DNA from 3 places in the Paenibacillus sp. fava2 genome. Region 2 is predicted to be linked to each of the others. Evidence: riboswitches for the same ligand, from Rfam matches in the RefSeq annotation. Region 2 holds a riboswitch; each other region holds the start of a gene.
The links. A riboswitch is a leader RNA that binds a small molecule or an ion and turns the genes downstream of it on or off. The one in region 2 is predicted to bind thiamine pyrophosphate.
Positions count from the first base shown of each region.

Region 1 (6,512 bases), 2.9 Mb from region 2:
AAGCTGATCCGGCAGCTTAAGCAGGACGGCTTCACGCGCTTTTTTCTGGACAACAAAGAGCTTGAGGATGCCTATTACGGAGAAGGATACTGTGTGTCGCATGAAAAAATGGAGCGCAGCTACCTTCCCTTCGCAGCCCATGTGCTGTTTCCGCGTGAAAAGGATAAGGATTCCTTCCGTCGCTTCTCCAAGGTTAACAATCTGGCGAGCACGCTTAATATGCCCGGCCGGTCCATTCCCTTCCGGATACTCTCGACAGATATTTTTCTCTGTCCGTTTCAGGTTGGCTTTCTGACTATCCGGACCCGGCTTGAGGATACTCCGCTCCCGTACAGTGTGGCGCTGGAATTCGCCGACCGCTTCCGCACGCTGGAGGATGCCACTCTTGAGGATAAAGGAACCTCTATCCAATGTGGCCGGAAGTCCTTTGAACTGGTGGAGGATTTTCTATTTGAAAATCTTGTGCCCAGCCTGAGGCCGTTTCTGGACCAGTCGGAGCTTGACGGGGCTTATTTTGAGACGCTGCCCTTTTTTGTCGATGAAAGAATGATGGTTCAGGCCTTTTACGGCTTTGTTCCTGACGATGACGAAGATGAGCTGGATATCGGACTGAGATTCCGTGCCTCCCAGCTGGACGGGCTGGACGGAGACGGCAGTCCTTATATGAGTGCAAGCGACCCGGACTATATCAGAGACTATTGCCAGGAGCATTCCTACAACCGCTGGGGGCCGGACAGCTATTATATGACCAATGAGCAGACCTTCTGCTGCCTCAGCAGAGCCAAGCCCGAAATCGCCACCAAGCTGATCAACCAGATGTACGGCGAATATTATTACGGGCTGCTGCTTAGTATTTTTCATAAAATCGTTCTGCTGAAGCTGTCCAATCTGCACTCCCGTCTGCGCATCAACCGTGACTACGATGAAATTGAAAATCTGATCTTCCTGATCAATAAATTTTCGGCCAAATTCTACTTTATGGAGCTGATTTCGCAGTCGCAGGGCCGGGAGATTTTTTTCCAGCTGCGAAAGGTTTACGGCAATGATGCCTTATTCGACGAAGTGAAGATGACGCTGGATGACCTGTTCCAGTACCAGGACAAGTTTCAGGCCAAACGCCGGGATACGCTGCTGATGATCCTTACCGTGTTCACGGTGGTCAGCGGCATTTACGGAATGAATCAGGTCATTGAGGACCTGAAGGCCCCGATTGACTGGAGCAAAATGACGGGCTATTCCCCATTTGAATATCTGGCGCTCTTCCTTACGTTTACAGGGATTGCCGTCAGCATCCTCCTGACATTGAAAGAGCTGTGGAACGGGATCCGCAGCCGCCGCAGAAAGCGGTATTACTCCAGGGAGTAGGGAGATTGCTACTGGACAACCCCCGGCGGGGCGTCTATAATACACCGTAGAATAAGCAATACCCGATAAACTTCATAGAACCAGGGGGGCTGGAATTGGCCGGCTGAGAGTGTATCCCTTTAAGATACTGACCCTTATACCTGATCTGGATAATGCCAGCGTAGGAATTCATAACTGCTTCCCGGTCCCCCGCGGCCGGAGCCTGCAACCTTGCGCAAATGACTGGCGTCCCGATCTTCGGGGCGCTTTTTTGCATATCAGATTTAGAAACTGGAAGACTAGGGATTGCTGGAAGGAGTGAACCAAGCGAAATGGGAATCAAAAAAGGCAAACTGCTCTCTCTCGCCTGCATTCTGAGTCTGGCGATTGCCGGATGCGGCAGCAACAACGGAGCAAACGGAACAAACGGCGGTAACGGAGGTAATGCCTCCCCGGCACCGGCTGCGGAAGCAACTGCTGCGGCGCCGGCAGCACTGACGAAGATCAAGGTTGCGCTCGACTGGACGCCGAACACCAACCACACCGGCCTGTACGCGGCCAAGGAGCTGGGCTATTACGAGGAAGAGGGCCTTGATGTGGAGATTGTCCAGCCGGGAGCGGCCGGAGCCGATACAATGGTGACCTCGGGCGAGGCCGCGTTTGGCGTCAGTGCCCAGGAGGCGTTGACGCTGGCCCGTCTGCAGGGTGTGCCGCTTGTATCCATTGCCGCCGTCATTCAGCATAATACCTCCGGATTTGCTGCACCGAAGGACCGCAACATCACATCACCCAAGGATTTTGAAGGCAAGACCTACGGAGGCTGGGGCTCACCGGCTGAAGAGGCAGCCATGAAAGCCATCATGGACCCGGAAGGCGGCGATGTGAAGAAGGTGAAGCTGGTGAATATCGGGGAAGCCGACTATTTTACCGCCGTGAAGCGCGATATTGACTTTGCCTGGATCTTCTACGCCTGGACCGGTATTGAAGCCGAGCTGCGCGGGGAGCCGCTGGATATGCTCTACCTCAAGGATTACGCGCCGCAGCTTGACTACTACACCCCTATTCTTACAACCAGCGAAAACGTTATTGCCGAGCAGCCCGAGCTGGTGAAGGCGTTCCTAAAAGCCACGTCGAAAGGATATCAGTACGCCATCGACCAGCCGGAGGAAGCCGCCGCCATCCTGACCAAGGCTGTGCCTGATCTTGATCCTGAGCTTGTCCTGGCCAGCCAGAAATGGCTGAGCCCGAAATATACGGACGATGCTGCCCGCTGGGGTGAGCAAAAGGCTGAAGTCTGGCAGAACTATTCCGACTGGATGTACGGCCTGAAGCTGCTGGATCAGCCGCTGGATGTGGACAGCACATTCACCAACGAATTTTTGCCTGCAGAGTAAGCACAGCTTAATTTGAAGAAGCAAACAGATGATCTAATACACTGAGAGGATTGATTATTGTGGCAAATACACTGCTTAGCATTCAGGTTATTCCTAAGACACCAAACGGTGAGGACTCCATTCCTTACGTAGACAAAGCGATTGAAGTGATTCAGCAATCCGGCGTGAAGCACCAGGTGAACCCGCTGGAAACAACCATGGAGGGCGAGATCACCGAGCTGCTGGAGGTTGTCCGCCAGATGCATGAGGCGCTGGTTACAGCCGGCAGCCCTAGCGTCATTTCCCAGATCAAAATCGCCCACAATCCAAACGGCATCAGCATGGACAAGCTGACGGAGAAATACCGGTGAGACCGTACTTCAAGCAGATTTGGCCGCCCTTAGTGGCGGTCGTCTTGTTTATAGGGATCTGGCAGCTGTCCGTATCCGTATTCGGGATTGAGGCCTGGATTCTTCCTGGACCAGGGGCGATTGCCCGGACTTCTGCAGATAATGCCGCCAGCATCTGGTCGCATACCGCAGCTACTCTGCGCCTTACCCTGATCGGCTTCCCGATCGGCACAGGCACCGGTCTGATTGTAGCCCTGCTGCTGCATCTGCTGCCCTGGCTGAAGCGGGCGCTGTATCCGCTGCTGATTCTCAGCCAGAATGTGCCATCGATCGCACTCGCGCCGCTGCTGGTCATCTGGTTCGGCTTCGGCCTGCTGCCCAAGATTGTACTGATCACGCTTGTCTGCTTCTTCCCGGTGGCAGTCGCCGCTATGGGGGGACTTGCGCAAAGCGACCGTACGATGATGAACTATATGAAGATGGCGGGGGCGGGCAAGTGGCAGATCTTTACCAAGCTGGAGCTGCCCGGTTCCCTGCCCGCCCTGTTCTCCGGCGTCAAAATCTCCGCCACCTACGCCGTAATGGGCGCTGTTGTCGCCGAATGGATCGGCGCCGACAAGGGGTTGGGCTATTACATGCTGCTGCAGAAATCGGCTTACCGCACCGATAACGTGTTTGTCGCCATCGTCATTATTGTGTTACTAAGTCTGGTGCTGTTCGCCATCATTGCCCTGGCGGAGAGATGGCTGGTCCGCTGGAAGCCGCGGAAATCGGAATAGGCCCGATTCAGAGAATTTAGTTGGCGTTTTTCCCACTAATACCAGGCAGCCGCCTGCTTACACATGCAAATAGGAGTACATACGCCGCTGATTGTGGTCTATATAACGTATAATTTGCAACAGACGACAAGCTCAACTGGAAAGGAGGTTAATGCTGTATGTCTCATCAAACAGAGAACGTTGAATCAACGGACCCTTTCACTCCTACTGGCCACCGGAGCGGGGCTGCCAATGCTCAAGATTCTGCGGCTGCCGGCACTGAGGCCGCAGACCGCAACGCCGCGCAGAATCTGCCTCCGGCGCTTGAGGTCAGCGGCATCTCGAAGACGTTCGGCCGCGGCCGCAAGGAGACCCGTGTGCTGAATGACGTCTCTCTCACCGTCCGGCCGCAGGAGTTCGTCTCCATCCTCGGCCCGTCGGGCTGCGGCAAAAGCACCCTGTTCCACATCATCGGCGGCCTGGAGGCCCCGGATACCGGAACAGTGAGCATGAACGGCCGCACCGTTACCGGGAAGCGCGGCGAGATCAGCTACATGCCGCAGCAGCCCGCGCTCTTTCCATGGCGCAGCACCCTGGACAACGTCCTGCTGGCCGGTGAGCTGAAGGGCGAGCCGCAGGCCGCCGCCCGGGAGAACGCCCGCCGCTGGCTCGGCCGGGTCGGGCTCGGCGGCTTCGAGCAGGCGTACCCGCACATGCTGTCCGGCGGTATGCAGCAGCGGGCCGCTTTTCTGCGCGCCCTGCTCGCTCCGCAGGAGCTGATGCTGCTCGACGAGCCGTTCAGCGCGCTCGATGCGCTGACGCGCAGCGACATGCAGCGCTGGCTGCTGGAGCTGTGGGAGGAGAACCGCCGCTCCGTGCTGTTCATCACCCACAACATTGAAGAAGCGCTGCTGCTCTCCAGCCGGATTTATGTCTTTTCCGGCCGGCCCGGCTCGATTCTCCATACCGTGGATGTTCCGTTTCCGCGGCCGCGCCGCGAGGAAATTACCGATACGCCTGAATTCCTGCTGCTCAAGCGCCAGCTGTCACAGTGGATGCGGGAGGAGCAGGCCAAGGACAGGAAGTAGCCGGAGAGCCGGACTTCGGGGCTGCAACGGTGCGATCATGCAACTTTTTAATACTGAAAATCCCTGCCTACCTGTGCAAACAGGAGGGCAGGGATTTTTTTATATCCACATTATAATGAGAATGATAACGGCTAGAATCCCTACTGCAATCAAAAGATCAGTAACCTGCCTCCAAAAACCCGGAGGACCCTCATTGTGATATTTTTCAGCGTTAACGTCATGGTTAGCTTTATGACCGCCAGGATCAGTCGAGTTTGGAGGACCTGGGTTAAAAAAATTAGACATGATTATCATCTCCTTTTAATTATTGTAACATATTTCCATAACCTCACCCGCCGGCGGCACAAAAAAAGCATGGTCCCCGGCAACACCGGTGTACCATGCTTTTTAACAAATCCTGCGATCCCGGCAGGAGTCCGCCCTGAAACCGCAGCGGTTACCGCTTCATGAAGCCCTTCTCCTGCAGATAGTCCTTCATGTGCAGGCGCGCAGGTGGTCGAAGTGATCCAGTACTACCATAATAGCGGATACGGCAACAATCAGTTCTACTGCAGGAATTACATTCACCCATTCCTTCCGGAAAAACGGCAGGAGAGTAGCATTCGGCAGCAAACACGGATCACCTGGAGCGGCTAAATCCAGCCCTTCTCCTCCGCCAGCCGCACCGCCTCGATCCGGCTTTTGACCTCCAGCTTGCCGAGGATTTCCGAGATGTAATTGCGGACGGTGCCGTAGGACAGGTGCAGGCCACTGGCAATCTCGCCTGCCGACTGGCCTGCACCGGCCAGCTTCAGAATTTCCCGCTCGCGCTCCGACAGCGGATTCTCCTCGCGCAGGCTGCCGAAGACCAGCTCGGGTGAAACCTCGCGGTGGCCCTGCATCACCCGGCGGATGGCCCCAGCCAGCTTGTCTACCGGCTCGTCCTTCAGCAGATAGCCCTGGATCCCGGCCTTCACGCCGCGCTCAAAATAACCGGGGCGGGCGAAGGTGGTCAGAATAATGATTTTGGCCGGGGCCTTGCGAGCTTTGAGGATTTCTGCAACCTCCAATCCGCTCATCAGCGGCATTTCAATATCCATGAGGCAGATGTCAGGCTGAACACTCTCTACTAGAGCCAGTGCTTCTGCACCGTCACCAGCCTCCCCCGCGACCTCAATATCGTCCTCAAGGTCCAGCAGCGAAGCCATCGCTCCGCGTAGCAGCCGCTGATCCTCAGCAATAACAACGCGTATCATTATGCAGTCACTCCTTCCTTCACAATTCTCGGGATAACGACGGTCAAGACTGTTCCTTTACGTTCCCCTGCGTTAAGCGTCACACTGCCTTCGATCAGGGACAGGCGCTCCGCCATTCCCTTCAGCCCGTTGCCTGCACGGTGCTCCCCGCCGGGGCTGCCGGCCTGCCGCAATCCGGTTCCGTTATCCTCAATAGAGATCCGCACTTTGCCTGCGGGCATCTCAACTGTGATTCTACACCGGTCGGCTCCGCTGTGCTTCACGATGTTGGTTACCGCCTCTTTAATGCAGAGGCTCAGGATATTCTGCGACAGGTCAGAAACCCCTTCCAGGGATACATCGCCTTCCACATCCAGGGCAATCT
Region 1 is NZ_CM177755.1:406,664-413,175, reverse strand. It holds gene AC4G46_RS01855 (hypothetical protein) at 1-1,365, shown strand, start outside; TPP riboswitch at 1,438-1,547, shown strand; gene AC4G46_RS01850 (ABC transporter substrate-binding protein) at 1,677-2,738, shown strand; gene AC4G46_RS01845 (thiamine-binding protein) at 2,798-3,088, shown strand; gene AC4G46_RS01840 (ABC transporter permease) at 3,085-3,846, shown strand; gene AC4G46_RS01835 (ABC transporter ATP-binding protein) at 4,005-4,913, shown strand; gene AC4G46_RS01830 (hypothetical protein) at 5,388-5,525, opposite strand; gene AC4G46_RS01825 (response regulator transcription factor) at 5,546-6,148, opposite strand; gene AC4G46_RS01820 (sensor histidine kinase) at 6,148-6,512, opposite strand, start outside.
Region 1: it holds a riboswitch for thiamine pyrophosphate, as region 2 does, so the genes downstream of both, AC4G46_RS01850 (ABC transporter substrate-binding protein) here and AC4G46_RS14085 (ABC transporter ATP-binding protein) in region 2, are expected to answer to the same signal.

Region 2 (6,512 bases):
GAAACAGGTTATAGGACTGGAAGACCATGCCTGTCTTTTGACGCAGCCCCAGGACCGTCTTGCGGGGAATTTTGGCTTTTTCGGCGAAACGGATCTCTGTTCCGGCTATGGTAAGAATGCCCTGATCTGGCAGCTCCAGCAGATTGAAGCAGCGCAGCAGGGTTGTTTTGCCGGATCCTGAAGGACCGATGATTACAAGCACTTTACCGTGCTCCAGCCGGAGGTTAATGCCTTTAAGCACCTCCAGCGGGCCAAAGCTCTTATGAAGATCCCTGATTTCGATCATATGGACGGTCCCCCTATCTTGCCGTGTAGCGGTCAAAGCGTTTTTCGAGCACATTCTGCAGCCCTGACAGCACGGAGCAGAACAGCAGGTAGAATAGCGCAGCTTCGCAATAGAGCAGCAGCGGCTCATAGGTTGTTGCAGTGATCTGCTGGGCTGTCCGGAACATCTCAACATAGGTGATGCCGGCCGCAAGCGATGTATCTTTTACCAGGCTGATAAAAGAATTAGCAAGCGGCGGAACCGACACCCGCGCCGCCTGGGGCAGGATGATTCTGCGCAGGGCCTGTCCCCGGGTCATCCCCACGGAGTACGCAGCCTCCCATTGCCCTTTAGGAATCGACAAAATGGCCGCACGGACAATCTCGGAGGAGTAGGCCCCAACACTCAAGGTAAAGCCGATAACGGCAGCAATAAACGGATCAAGCACAATGCCTGCTGACGGCAGCCCGTAAAAGATGATGAACAGCTGCACCAGCAGCGGCGTTCCGCGGATAATCCAGACATAGAATCTGGCAATCAGCTCCGGTATGCGCCATGAAGAAAGCCTTACCAGCGCTGTAGCAACCGCAAGCAGCAGGCCCAGCACGAATGAGACCAGCGCCAGCGGGATCGTATAAGCCACACCGGCCTTGAACAGGGGCAGCAGCGAATCCATAAAAATTTGCAGCTTACGGTCATCCATCGCTTAGAAGCTCCTCCGGCCTTTATTTGGAGACGTCTGCACCGAAATATTTCTCGGAAATCGCCAGATACGTTCCATCCTGCTTCATCTCTGCCAGAGCCCCATTCACCGCCTCCACCAGTTCTTCATTCCCCTTCAGGAATACGGCAGCGCTCTGCGAGCCTTCGGCGATCTCGTCCACCTGCTTGATTTGGACATCCGGCTTCTGCTTTTTTAGATCCAGAAAAGAGAGCCCGTCATTTACCGTTGCATCAATCCGTCCGGAAACGAGCAGATCAATAGCCTGATTGAAGCCTTCCACGGCCACGATTTCAGCGCCGTTCTGACGGGCGATGTCGGACAGGTTGCTGGTCAGCGACTGGCCGGATTTTTTGCCTTTCAGATCCGCAAAGCTCTTGATGTCGGTATTCTTTTCGCTGACAATCAGCACGGCTTTGGACATGACATAGGGCTCGGAGAAGTCATATTTGACCTTGCGCTCATCTGTGACGGACACCTCGTTAAATATGGCATCGAAGCGTTTTGCATCCATCCCGGCAAAAATTCCGTCCCACTGGGTCTCGATAAACTCGGCCTCCACCCCGATCCGTTTGGCTATCTCCCGGGCGATGTCCACATCGAAGCCTGTCAGCGTTCCGTCAGCAGCATGATAAGTGAACGGGGAATAGGTACCTTCGGTACCGATTCTCAGCTTGCCGGAGGCCTTTATCGTCTCCAGACTGTTCTGCTTCTCAGGGGCCGCCGTCACATCGGCGCCTCCTGTTGTTCCTTCAGCTGTATCTGAATTGTTGCCGGTTCCGCAGGCTGCAAGCAGTATTCCCAGCAGCAGCAGCGGGGCCAGAGCCCATTTTTTCATTGTTTGTTCCTCCTCAGGCTGGATTTGTCGGTAATACAGTGTGAAGTTATCATGCCCCAAAAAAGCGTTCTTCTCCCTCTCCGGCGTCAGAGGCGCAAAAAATCCCCGCCTACCTATCCAGGTAAGCAGGGATTTCCAGTCAAAGCCTATTTAGTTAACCGTGCATCATTTCTGCCTGCGGTCTGGATTCACCATCTCCGCCTTTACGCCCTCTGCGCAGCAGCAGTCCGAGCACGGCTCCCCCCAACGCGACAAAAATCATGATGTGGAAGGTATCGGCAAAGCCCTGTGCCATAACCGTCTGTGTGGCCTGCTTCAGCACTTCAGGTGAAGCTTTGGCAGGATCAACTCCGGAGGCGGCAGCAGCTGCCTGCATTTCGGCACCGCGGGACGCTGCTCTAGAGGTAAGAATGGTAACCAGCGTGGATACCGCAAGCGAGTTGATCACCTGCTGCATGGAGTTCGTCAGCGAAGTCACCCGGTTGACCAGATGAATGGGCGCTTTATTCAGCAGGTGGGTATTCATCGGCATCATCATCATCCCGATGCCTGCTCCGCACATGATCAGCGGTACGATCAGATCCCGGCTCTCTGTAGTCAGATCCACATGGGAATATTGATACAGCGCACCGGAGACAAGGCTGAGGCCGCAGACGACGAGCCAGCGCACCCCGATTTTGTCAAAAAGAATACCGGCTACCGGCATCATCAGGCCGGAGGCAATCGCCTGCGGGAGCAGAGTCAATCCGGTGTCAAAAGCACCGAAGCCGCGGGCCTGCTGCAGAAACTGCGGAAGCAGGAACAAGGCTCCGTACAAGCCGAATTGGGCGATCCACTGGACCAGAATGCCTGTGGTGAAATCAGCCGAGCGCAGGATGCGCAGCTCCAGCAGCGGTGTTCTGGAACGCAGCTCGGCGATGACAAAAGCAATCAGCGCCGCCAGTCCCAACGCAAGTCCGGCCAGTGTTTTATTGGAGGACCAGCTTTCTGCTCCCTGACTGACCCCGTAGGTCAGAGAGGCAAAGGCCAGCGGCCCGAGGATCATCCCCAGCTTGTCCATTCCCGGTACCTGTCCCCGCTTAGCATTAGGCAGCTTGCGCAGGCCAATCAGCAGGCAGATGATTCCAATGGGGATATTGATCAGAAAGATCCATCTCCATGAATGATACTGGACCAGCCAGCCGGACAGGACCGGCCCGATGGCCGGAGCGAACAGCACCGGAATACCCATAATGCCCATTACAATGCCGACCTTGCTCTTGGGCGCGAGCCTGTACACATATGCCATGCCTACCGGCAAAACGCAGCCGCCGCCGAGTCCCTGCAGCACCCGGAAAGCAATCAGCCATTCTGCACTGTTTGGCGTAGCACATAAAATGGAACCTATTGTGAATACCACTACTGCAGTCAGAAAGACGGTTTTGGCCCCGAAGCGGTCGGACAGCCAGCCGGACAGCGGAATGACAGAAGCCTGTGCCAGCATATAGCCGGTTACGATCCACTGCAGTGTGGTCAGATTGGTATGAAAGTCTTCAACCAGCGTAGATAACGCCACATTCATCGCCGTGCTGTCGAGGACGACCATAAATACACCGAATATGATCGCCAGCAGCGGCACCAGAATTCCGGACAACCGGAACTCTGCATCCTCCCTGATTACTCCTTGCATCTTATTTCTCCTCCTATGCCAGTGCAGGTTCAACGCCGTTGACCGCTGCACCCTTCTCTTTATATAATATGTTTGCGGACAACTGTCCGTATAATCCATTAACAGTCTACGGACAATTGTCCGCTGTGTCAATACATTCTTGTTTATCTACGCTAAACACTACCTATGCCGAAAGGAACAGCCATGACCACTTCTAAACCTATTGTCCCATCTGCCGCACCCGACCCGTATAAGGAGCGTATCCTGGAGGCTGCACACGAGCTGTTCACCGCTAACGGGCTGGAGGCCGTCAGTATGCACGCCATCGCCAAGCGGGCCGGTATCGGCCAAGGCTCATTGTACCGCCGGTTTTCTGATAAAGGCGAAATCTGTTCATTGCTGCTGCGCGACAGCACGGACCGGTTTCTGCTCAGTCTGGAAAATGAACTGGCACTGCCGCAGGCAGATAAGCCTGCTCTCGATCACCTGCGAAGCAGCATCAGCCGGATTGTCGGTTTTATCGAACAGCACGCCGAGCTGCTGCAGCTGATCAAATCAGAGTTTACCGGCAAGAAGCAGCTCACCCAGTTTGAACACCCTTTTTTCCGCAGGCTGAACGAGTTTCTGACCCAGCTGCTCAGACGTGCTGCCGCCGGCGGTGAGATCAGTCCGGTTGATCCGCAGTTTACAGCCACGGCTCTGATTGCCGTGCTAAGCCCGGATCTGTACCTGTATCAGATGAAGCAGCATGGCTCAACTAAGGAGCAGATTACCGACGGTATTCTAGCCCTGTTCGTATCCGGCATTCAAAAAGGGCAGTAAGCCTCTCTTTACAAACCGCCAGGTTATGGTATATTAATTAGCAATTACGAATTGAATAAGCATCTTTTATTTCACTAGGGGAGTCGGCCGACTGAGACGGAGCTAAGCTCCGGACCCTTGGAACCTGATCTGGATCATACCAGCGGAGGGAAGTGGAGCAGGAACGATCAGCATTGTCTGTTTTCAGCGGAACAGACTGTATCTTTCAGACCTCTTTATTTCCTCCGGAAATGAAGAGGTCTTTTTGCGTTCAATGTCTTTCGTAATTCAAGGAGGTAAAGTAGACTGCTATGCTCTCAATTACTAATCTTAGCTATTCCTATGGCGCCGGGTCAGGCGGGCCTGTTATCGAAGGGCTGTCTCTGAACGTGCAGCAGGGAGAATTCATCTCCCTGGTCGGGGCCAGCGGCTGCGGTAAAAGCACCCTTCTCCGCATCATCGCCGGTCTGCTTGAACCTTCTGGCGGGGGCATTTCATTCGGCGGCAGGCTTGCAGCCGGCAGCACTGCCCGGCTTGGAAAGATCGGGTATATGCCGCAGCAGGATCTGCTGCTGCCGTGGAGAACCGTGCTGGACAATTGCCTGCTGGCATGGGAGCTGAAGCGGAGCGGCAGCAAAGCGGCTGCCGTAGAGCAGATCCGCAGCCTGCTGCACAGTCTCGGCCTTGCCGGCACGGAGACTGCTTATCCGGAGGAGCTGTCCGGCGGCATGCGCCAGCGGATTGCCCTTGCCCGGACGCTATCCGCCGGTAGTGAGCTGCTGCTGCTAGATGAACCTTTCGGAGCGCTTGATGCCCTGACCAAGCGCGGACTGCACCGCTGGCTGCTGCAGCTGTGGAGCAGCCTCGGCCGGACGGTACTGTTCATTACCCATGATCTGGAAGAGGCACTGCTGCTCAGTGACCGGATCTGCCTCATGCATAACGGGAGCCTGCAGGAGATTGCTGTGCCGCTGCCGCGGCCAAGGCACGGGGAGCTGATCTATCAGCCGCAGTTTATGCAGCTGCGGGAAGAGCTGGAACGGAGGCTGTATGAGAGCATTGCACATTAAACGGCTTCTTCACGCCTATGCCCCTGCCGCCCTGCTGGTGCTGGTGATTATCGCGGGTTGGGAAGGCGGTGTGCGGTTCGGTGAGGTTCCCGGGTTCATCCTGCCTGCACCTTCCTCCGTCTGGGCCGCACTGCTGGAACAGCGGACTTTGCTGCTAGGTGTGCATTTGCCGGCCACCTTACAGGAAATCCTGCTAGGATTCCTGTTATCCGCAGGCTGCGGCACCCTGCTGGGACTGGGGATGCATCTGTTCCGGCCGCTGGCCAAAGCGGTGTATCCGCTGCTGATTGTCAGCCAGACCATTCCGCTGATTGCGCTCTCCCCCATCCTGATTATGTGGTTCGGCTATTCACTCGGGGGCAAAATTGCAGTTGTTTTTCTGACCGCTTTCTTTCCGGTTGTAGTCGGTACTTACGACGGACTGTATAAAAGCGGGGAGCAGTACAAGGAGCTCCTGCTGACTCTTGGTGCCAGCCGCAGGCAGCTGCTGGTCAAAACGCAGGTTCCGCTGGCGCTGCCCGCCTATTTCTCCGGGCTGAAGCTGTCGATTGTCTATTGCGTCATCGGAGCCACCATCGGCGAGTGGCTTGGAGGCAGCCGGGGCCTCGGTTATTACAGCCGCCGGATGGCCGGCAATCTGCACAGCGCAGAGCTGTTCGCCGCTGTCTTCCTGCTCTCTGTTCTGGGAGTTCTGCTGTTCCTGAGCGTCTGCGCTGCTGAACAAATTCTTGTAAAGAAAAGAGGTTTACGACGATGAGCCCTAATCCCATCTGTAACAAATCATCCAAAAGAAATCTGCGCGTAAGAGCCGCGCTGCTGGTCCTGACCAGCCTGCTTGCTGTAATCAGCGGCTGCAGTGGTTCAAAGGCTGCTGATCCCTCCACGAATGCTGCTTCAGGGAAAGCCACCGGACAGCTGCACAAGATGACAGTCATGCTGGACTGGTATCCGAATGCTGTGCATTCTTTTCTGTATGCTGCTCAAGAAAAAGGGTATTTTGCCGAGGAAGGACTTGAAGTGGTGCTGCAGATGCCTGCCGACAGCAACGATGCCCTGAAGCTGGCCGCCGCAGGTAAGGTTGATCTTGCCCTCAGCTATCAGCCCCAGGTACTGATGGCCCGTTCTGAGGAAATCCCCGTCATATCCATCGCTGCGCTTGTGCGTCATCC
Region 2 is NZ_CM177755.1:3,288,460-3,294,971, reverse strand. It holds gene AC4G46_RS14110 (amino acid ABC transporter ATP-binding protein) at 1-286, opposite strand, end outside; gene AC4G46_RS14105 (amino acid ABC transporter permease) at 300-968, opposite strand; gene AC4G46_RS14100 (amino acid ABC transporter substrate-binding protein) at 991-1,824, opposite strand; gene AC4G46_RS14095 (DHA2 family efflux MFS transporter permease subunit) at 1,979-3,493, opposite strand; gene AC4G46_RS14090 (TetR/AcrR family transcriptional regulator) at 3,659-4,294, shown strand; TPP riboswitch at 4,361-4,462, shown strand; gene AC4G46_RS14085 (ABC transporter ATP-binding protein) at 4,585-5,343, shown strand; gene AC4G46_RS14080 (ABC transporter permease) at 5,324-6,100, shown strand; gene AC4G46_RS14075 (ABC transporter substrate-binding protein) at 6,097-6,512, shown strand, end outside.

Region 3 (6,512 bases), 730 kb from region 2:
CTTTAAAATTGAACTACCATTTTCCGGCCTATTTATACCGCCTGCAGTATATCCGCCGCTGGAGCCTGATGCGCATCACTGCTTCCGAGAGCGTTGCACAGCATTCCTTCCAGGTGGGCCTGCTGGCCCATCTCCTGTGCTCGATCGGCAACACCTGCTTTGCCCGGTCGCTGAATGCAGACAGGGCTGCGGCGATGGCGCTGTTCCATGACGCCACCGAGGTATTCACCGGCGATATCGCCACGCCGGTCAAACACAACAACCCGCGGCTGCTGTCCAGCTTCCGCGACATGGAGCGGGCCGCTGCGGAGCGCCTTGCGGCCATGATCCCGCCGGAGCTCGGCGATATATACGCCCCGCTCCTGCAGCCGCAGGACAGCCCTGCCGGCTCCGAAGACGCCGGCCTGCTCCTGTACGTGAAAGCGGCGGATGTACTCGACGCCTATCTGAAATGCGTCCTGGAAACCGCCGCCGGCAACCGCGAATTTGCCGCTGCCAAAGAGCAGACGCTTGCCAAGCTGCATGCACTCTCCCTCCCGGAGATCGGTTATTTCCTTGAGCATATGGCCCCGGGCTATGAAATGTCGCTGGATGAGCTGTCGGGTACAACCTGACCGCAAATGCGTAAGGCCGCTTATCCGTCGGCAGCATTACGCTGCTTCAGGCTAAGCGGCCTTACATACGTTCTCATCCGTTCTCTTCCGTTGTTTTCTTGCTCCTTTTAGACAGTCTCAAGAATTTCCCAATCCTTAAATACCGGCTGCAGGCTGTTTGCTCTAAGCATCCCGCTGATTTCCTGCACGCTCCGCCCGTCAGAGATTTCAAACTGCGGCGTACCGCCCTGCAGGGTATGGCCTCCAACCTCTGTGGATACTCCGGCAGACATTTTGGTTACCCCCAGATGGATAAGGCGGTCTCTTAAAGCAGACGGCTCGCGTGTCGACAGCGTAATCCCGGCCCGGGGCAGAAAGAGCCGGTAAGCCAGAATAATCTGCACCAGAGCCCGGTCGGTGACGATATGCTCCGGATTGTATTCTCCGAGAAAAGGCCGAAACCGCGGAGCAGACACGCCGATTTCACATTCCGGATACTTGTCCTGCAGGTATCTCGCATGCATAGCAGTAAAGAAAGCCTCCTGCCGCCAGTCATGCATCCCTAGCAGGGCCCCGATATTTACCGTCCTGAAGCCTGCCCGGCAGCCACGCTCTGGTGCGTCCAGCCGGTTGCGGTAGATTTTCTTAGGCCCCTTGATATGCAGCTTGCGGTAAGTCTCCTCATGATAGACTTCCTGGTACAGGGTGAGTCCGTCCACACCAGCTTCCTTAAGCTCCTTGTATTCGTCTTCAGACAACGGATTCACTTCAATGCTGACAGAAGAGAAAAACTCCTTCAGTATATTCACGCATTCCTTAACATAAGAAACAGGACTTTCTGTGCGGGATTCACCCGTCAGAATCAGAATGTGCCGGATTCCTGTAGCCGCTATCGCCTTGGCTTCCTGCCTTACCTCGTCCGGACTGAGCTTTTTTCTCGGGAAATCGTATATGGAGCTGAAGCTGCAGTACGTGCAGTGATTGATGCAGAAATCGGCAAGATACATCGGTGTAAAGAGCTGCATGACATGCCCGAAATGCGACCGGGTCAGCCTTTGGGCACACCGGGCCATCTCTTCCAGACAGTCTGCTGCTGCAGGAGACAGCAGAATCTGCAGATCATACTCATCCAGATGCTCTTTACGGAGCGTTCGCTTAACATCCTCTTTTGTATAGCGTCTCCAGCTTTCGGTATCCGCCTGCTGTCCGAGACGTTGTGCAGTCTCATAAAAACCCATATTACTCCTCCTTTTCCCCGCTCCCTGTCACTGTCAGCCTAGAAAACCCGTCAATGGCGAAGACGCCGATGCTGTCTCCTCTACGGGCCCAAGTCCCGCCAGGTAAGCCTTCCGGCCTGCAGCTACGGCATCACGGAATGCCGAGGCCATCAGCAACGGATTGTGTGCCGTAGCGATGGCCGTATTCAGCAGCACAGCCGCAGCGCCCAGCTCCATCGCTTCCGCTGCTTCAGACGGCCGGCCGATTCCGGCATCTACAATGACCGGAAGATCAACCTCCGAAATCAGAATACGCAGCAGCTCCCGGGTTCTCAACCCCCGGTTAGTGCCTATAGGCGATCCAAGCGGCATGACTGCCGCAGCTCCCGCTTCTTTCATGTGAAGGGCTGCTGACAGATCAGGGCTCATATAGGGGAGCACCACAAAGCCTTCGGAGGCCAGAATTTCTGTGGCACGGATCGTTTCCGCATTGTCGGGCAGCAGGTATTTCTGATCATTGATTACTTCAATTTTGACCCAGTTGCCAAGACCCGAAGCCTTGGCCAATCTGGCAATCCGGACAGCTTCCTCTGCGGTGCGTGCGCCGGAGGTATTGGGAAGCAGAGTCATACTGCTTGGGATATGGCTGATGATATTATCATTGCTGCCCGGGTCTACGCGGCGGAGCGCAACTGTAATGACCTGTGAGCCCGAAGCCTCCACTACCTCCGGAATAAGGGTATTGCGGCTGTATTTACCGGTTCCGATAAACAATCTGCTCGTTAAGGATCGGCCTCCAATTATTAATGGATCTGACATCTGATACGCCCCCTGCATTTATATTTGTAACCCTGGCGAAATAACTCCCGAAAGCGGTGCCTTAACATGAAGCTGACCCAGGTGCTTTGCGGGGACTCCGGAATCCGGCTGCGTTAATAACGCTTAATTCAGCCTCCTCCCACAAAATGCACGACCTCAATCCGGTCTCCATCGCCCAACAGAGCCGTAGTATAGTCCTCCCTGGCAACAATTTCGCCGTTCAGCTCCACAATAACCAGTCTCCTGTTCCATGCAGGCAGATTAAGCAAATCCGCCACGGTCCGGCAGTCCTCCTGGTATATTTCCGCCTTGCCGTTAACGATCAGATTCATGCTGTGTCACCTCCTTTGGCAGCAGCCCTCATCACTGCGTTTCTGTAGGCTTGTGCAGCAGAGAGCGGATCATCCGCACTGCATATGCCGGACATCACCGCTATTCCCCCTGCACCGGTCTGCAGCACTTGCGGTGTATTGTCCGGTGTGATGCCCCCGAGTGCAATGACTGGAACACTTCCGGTTAGCACTGCCTCTTGCAGCAGAGTCAAACCGCGCTCCTTCCGGCCGGGTTTGCAGACTGAAGGAAACACATGTCCAAACAGGCAAAAGTCTGCGCCCTGGCACCCTGCTTCCATGATCTCTGCAAGGGAGTGCACCGATGCGCCAAGCCGCAGGGAAGCGCCCGCTGCCAGCCGGGCGGCAGAGACCGGAAGACTGTTCCAGGCAAGCTGCACCCCTGCAGCTCCGGTAGCCATTGCAACATCCAGCCGGTCATTAATGATCAGCTTGGCGGCAGGTACACCCGCACGCAGCAGGACCAAAGTCATATTAAGCACCTCCCGCGCAGATAGCCTTTTTTCACGTATATGTATATAGTCAAGCTGCGGATGAACAGCAGCTGCAAGGACAGCGAACTGGTCCGCATCTAGCTTCCCGTCCGAGAGCAGATGTATTTCGGCCACTTTCGGCCACCTCCCTTTCCTTCTGATTTCATCTGCACAGAAATACGCAAAAAAACCGCCCCCAGCAAGGAGGCGGTTAAAAATAGTATACAGAAAACAGCCGGGTTTCCGGACCATTTGCGCTGCAATACAACGTTCATCCACTTTCCTACGCTGGTATAAACCAGATCAGGTTCAAAGGGTCCGAACCAAAGTTCGTCTCAGCCTTGCGGCACCCCTAGTGACAGTTCATATGCTGTTGCTAACGTCGTATATAATAACACTATTTTACATGGAAAATCCAGTTTAAAATATCAGCCGTTAATAATCTCGCCGCCGTTTACGTGAATGACCTGGCCGCTGACATAAGAAGAGTCACTGGAAGCCAGATATACATAGGCAGGCGCAAGCTCCTCGGGCTGTCCGGGACGTTTCATCGGCTGTGTGCCGCCGAACTCGCTGACCTTCTTCGCATCAAAGGTTGAAGGAATGAGCGGCGTCCAGATTGGACCTGGAGCTACCGCGTTAACCCGGATGCCTTTTTCGGCCAGATTCATCGACAGCGAGCGGGTGAAGCTGAGAATCGCACCTTTGGTAGACGAGTAATCCAGCAGCTGCGGGTTTCCGCGGTAGGCTGTAATCGAAGTTGTATTAATGATTGTTGATCCTTTTTTCAGATGCGGCATGGCCGCTTTGGTCAGATAGAACATCGAGAATATATTCGTACGGAACGTCCGCTCCAGCTGTTCAGAAGTAATGTCTTCAATTTTATCCTGCGGATGCTGCTCGGCCGCATTGTTGATCAAGATATCCAGCTTGCCGAGCCCCTCCACCGTCTTGTTGATCAGATCCTGGCAGAAAGCTTCGACACCGATATCTCCGGCAACCAGTATACATTTGCGCCCTTCCTGCTCCACCTGGCGTTTCGTTTCTTCAGCGTCACTGTGTTCATTCAGATAGGAAATGACAACGTCGGCACCCTCTTTGGCAAAATGTACCGCCACCGCCCGGCCGATGCCGCTGTCTCCCCCTGTAATAAGCGCTGCCTTCCCGAGCAGCTTGCCTGCCGCTTTGTAAGCAGAGGTTTCAAACTCTGGTAGCGGATTCATTTCACTCTCGATTCCGGGCTGCTGGTCCTGTACCTGCGGAGGCATTGTTTTCTTCGTTTGCTGATTGTCTGGCATGATCCATTTCTCCTTTCGCTTTCACACTTTTCGAAGATGTTCATCGTCTTAGGATGGCTAAGGATAGCTGGTTTATGCGCTGGTCTTTAGGCGCTTTTTCGCTTACGCTATGTTACTTACCACAGTTAAAAGCCCGCCAAACAAAAAATTCAGTCCTTGCCTGCCCGATCTGCGGATATAATGAATCAGGATGTATAAAGAACTGACGCAAGAAAGAGTAATAAGGAGGCGCATGAGTCATGACCAGAAATTCACGGAGCATTATCGTAGCTGTCAAGGGTGTCGTTCTGCATCAGGGAACAATCCTGATTGTCCAGCGTGCTGCGGCTGATGTGATCGGAGCGGGAAGCTGGGAATGCCCGGGAGGCAAAATTGAATTCGGAGAAGGGCTTGAGGCTGCGCTGGAGCGGGAGATCGCCGAGGAGACAGGGCTTAAAGTCACTGTAGGGGAGGTTTTGTATGCTGCCTCCTTTCTGACCGATCCCGGCAGACAGGTTGTGATTATCACTTACCTCTGCAGGAGCGGAGACAATGCCGTGCAGCTCTCTGAGGAGCATGCTGCCTATAAATGGTGTACCCGGACCGAGCTTCAGGAGCTGTTGCCTGCGGGAATTTTGGCTGAATTTGAACGGAGCGGCGTGTTGTCTCTGGCGGAGCTGACATGACTGTTCGCCGGCGGATTTTAAAGCAATAATTTTGGCAGCATCAGAATATTAGGATTAGTTAAATCGGGAGCCGGTTCTGCATTCCTGCTGAAATAGTAATCGGGACGATGAGTCACTATAGGTAGAGTCTCTATATGTACGCAAACACAAATAGCCCCGGCAGCCGCAGCCCCCGGAGCTATTTCCCGATTCTTCAATTAAATAATACGTCTGTAAACCATGAAAAAGATCATGGCAATCAGCACAACCATGAGCAGCAGGCTCATGGTCCGCAGCTTGGCAGTGTAGTTCGATACGTCACGGTTCTCGCGGATTCCCGCAGCCGCCAGACGCAGAGGCTTACCCATGATTCCACCGAGCGCAAACATGGCCAGGAGCAGCAGAACCACTACAATCATCCAGGCTACCGAGTAATCTCCCTGACTCATCATGTAGCCGCCTGTCAGCAGCTGAATGACCAGTCCGTATTGGGCGAAACGGTTGAAGCCGGTAATTGCGCTGAGCGTGCCTTCTTTGGCCGGAGCCGAGAGCTTCTGCGCTCCGCTCAGGATAAACGGCAGTACCAGATAGAAGCCAAGCGCCAGGGTCCCGATCATATGTAAGAAATACAGAAAACGGTCCATCCTTTACCTCCTCTGAAAATCGCTGTGATATAAGTTACACTTTAATTATAACTTACTCTGCCGCATAAGAAAAGAAAGCCCATTCTTTGGCACAAAATCAAACGGGTCTTGCCGGGTTATAAGGATCAGATATTCACTGCGGATGTAACTGCCCGTACGGAATCTGCCGACTTGTCCAGTGCCGCCTGCTCTTCTGCTGTGAGCTCCAGCTCATAGATCTTCTCAATGCCGTTTGCGCCCAGCAGCACAGGTACTCCCATGAAGAGGCTGTCATAGCCGTATTCACCTTCAAGCAGGGCAATAACCGGAATAATCCGCTTCTTATCCTTCAGAATAGCTTCAGTCATCTGCACCAGGGAAGCTGCCGGAGCATAGTAAGCGCTCCCGTTGCCGAGCAGACTGACGATCTCTCCGCCGCCTACACGGGTACGCTGCACGATCTCGGCAATGCGCTCCTCCGGAATCAGCTTGTCC
Region 3 is NZ_CM177755.1:2,554,333-2,560,844, reverse strand. It holds gene yfbR (5'-deoxynucleotidase) at 9-614, shown strand; gene thiH (2-iminoacetate synthase ThiH) at 722-1,831, opposite strand; gene AC4G46_RS10840 (thiazole synthase) at 1,865-2,629, opposite strand; gene thiS (sulfur carrier protein ThiS) at 2,758-2,961, opposite strand; gene AC4G46_RS10830 (thiamine phosphate synthase) at 2,958-3,587, opposite strand; TPP riboswitch at 3,716-3,816, opposite strand; gene AC4G46_RS10825 (SDR family oxidoreductase) at 3,881-4,750, opposite strand; gene AC4G46_RS10820 (NUDIX hydrolase) at 4,990-5,415, shown strand; gene AC4G46_RS10815 (hypothetical protein) at 5,613-6,038, opposite strand; gene mdh (malate dehydrogenase) at 6,164-6,512, opposite strand, start outside.
Region 3: it holds a riboswitch for thiamine pyrophosphate, as region 2 does, so the genes downstream of both, AC4G46_RS10830 (thiamine phosphate synthase) here and AC4G46_RS14085 (ABC transporter ATP-binding protein) in region 2, are expected to answer to the same signal.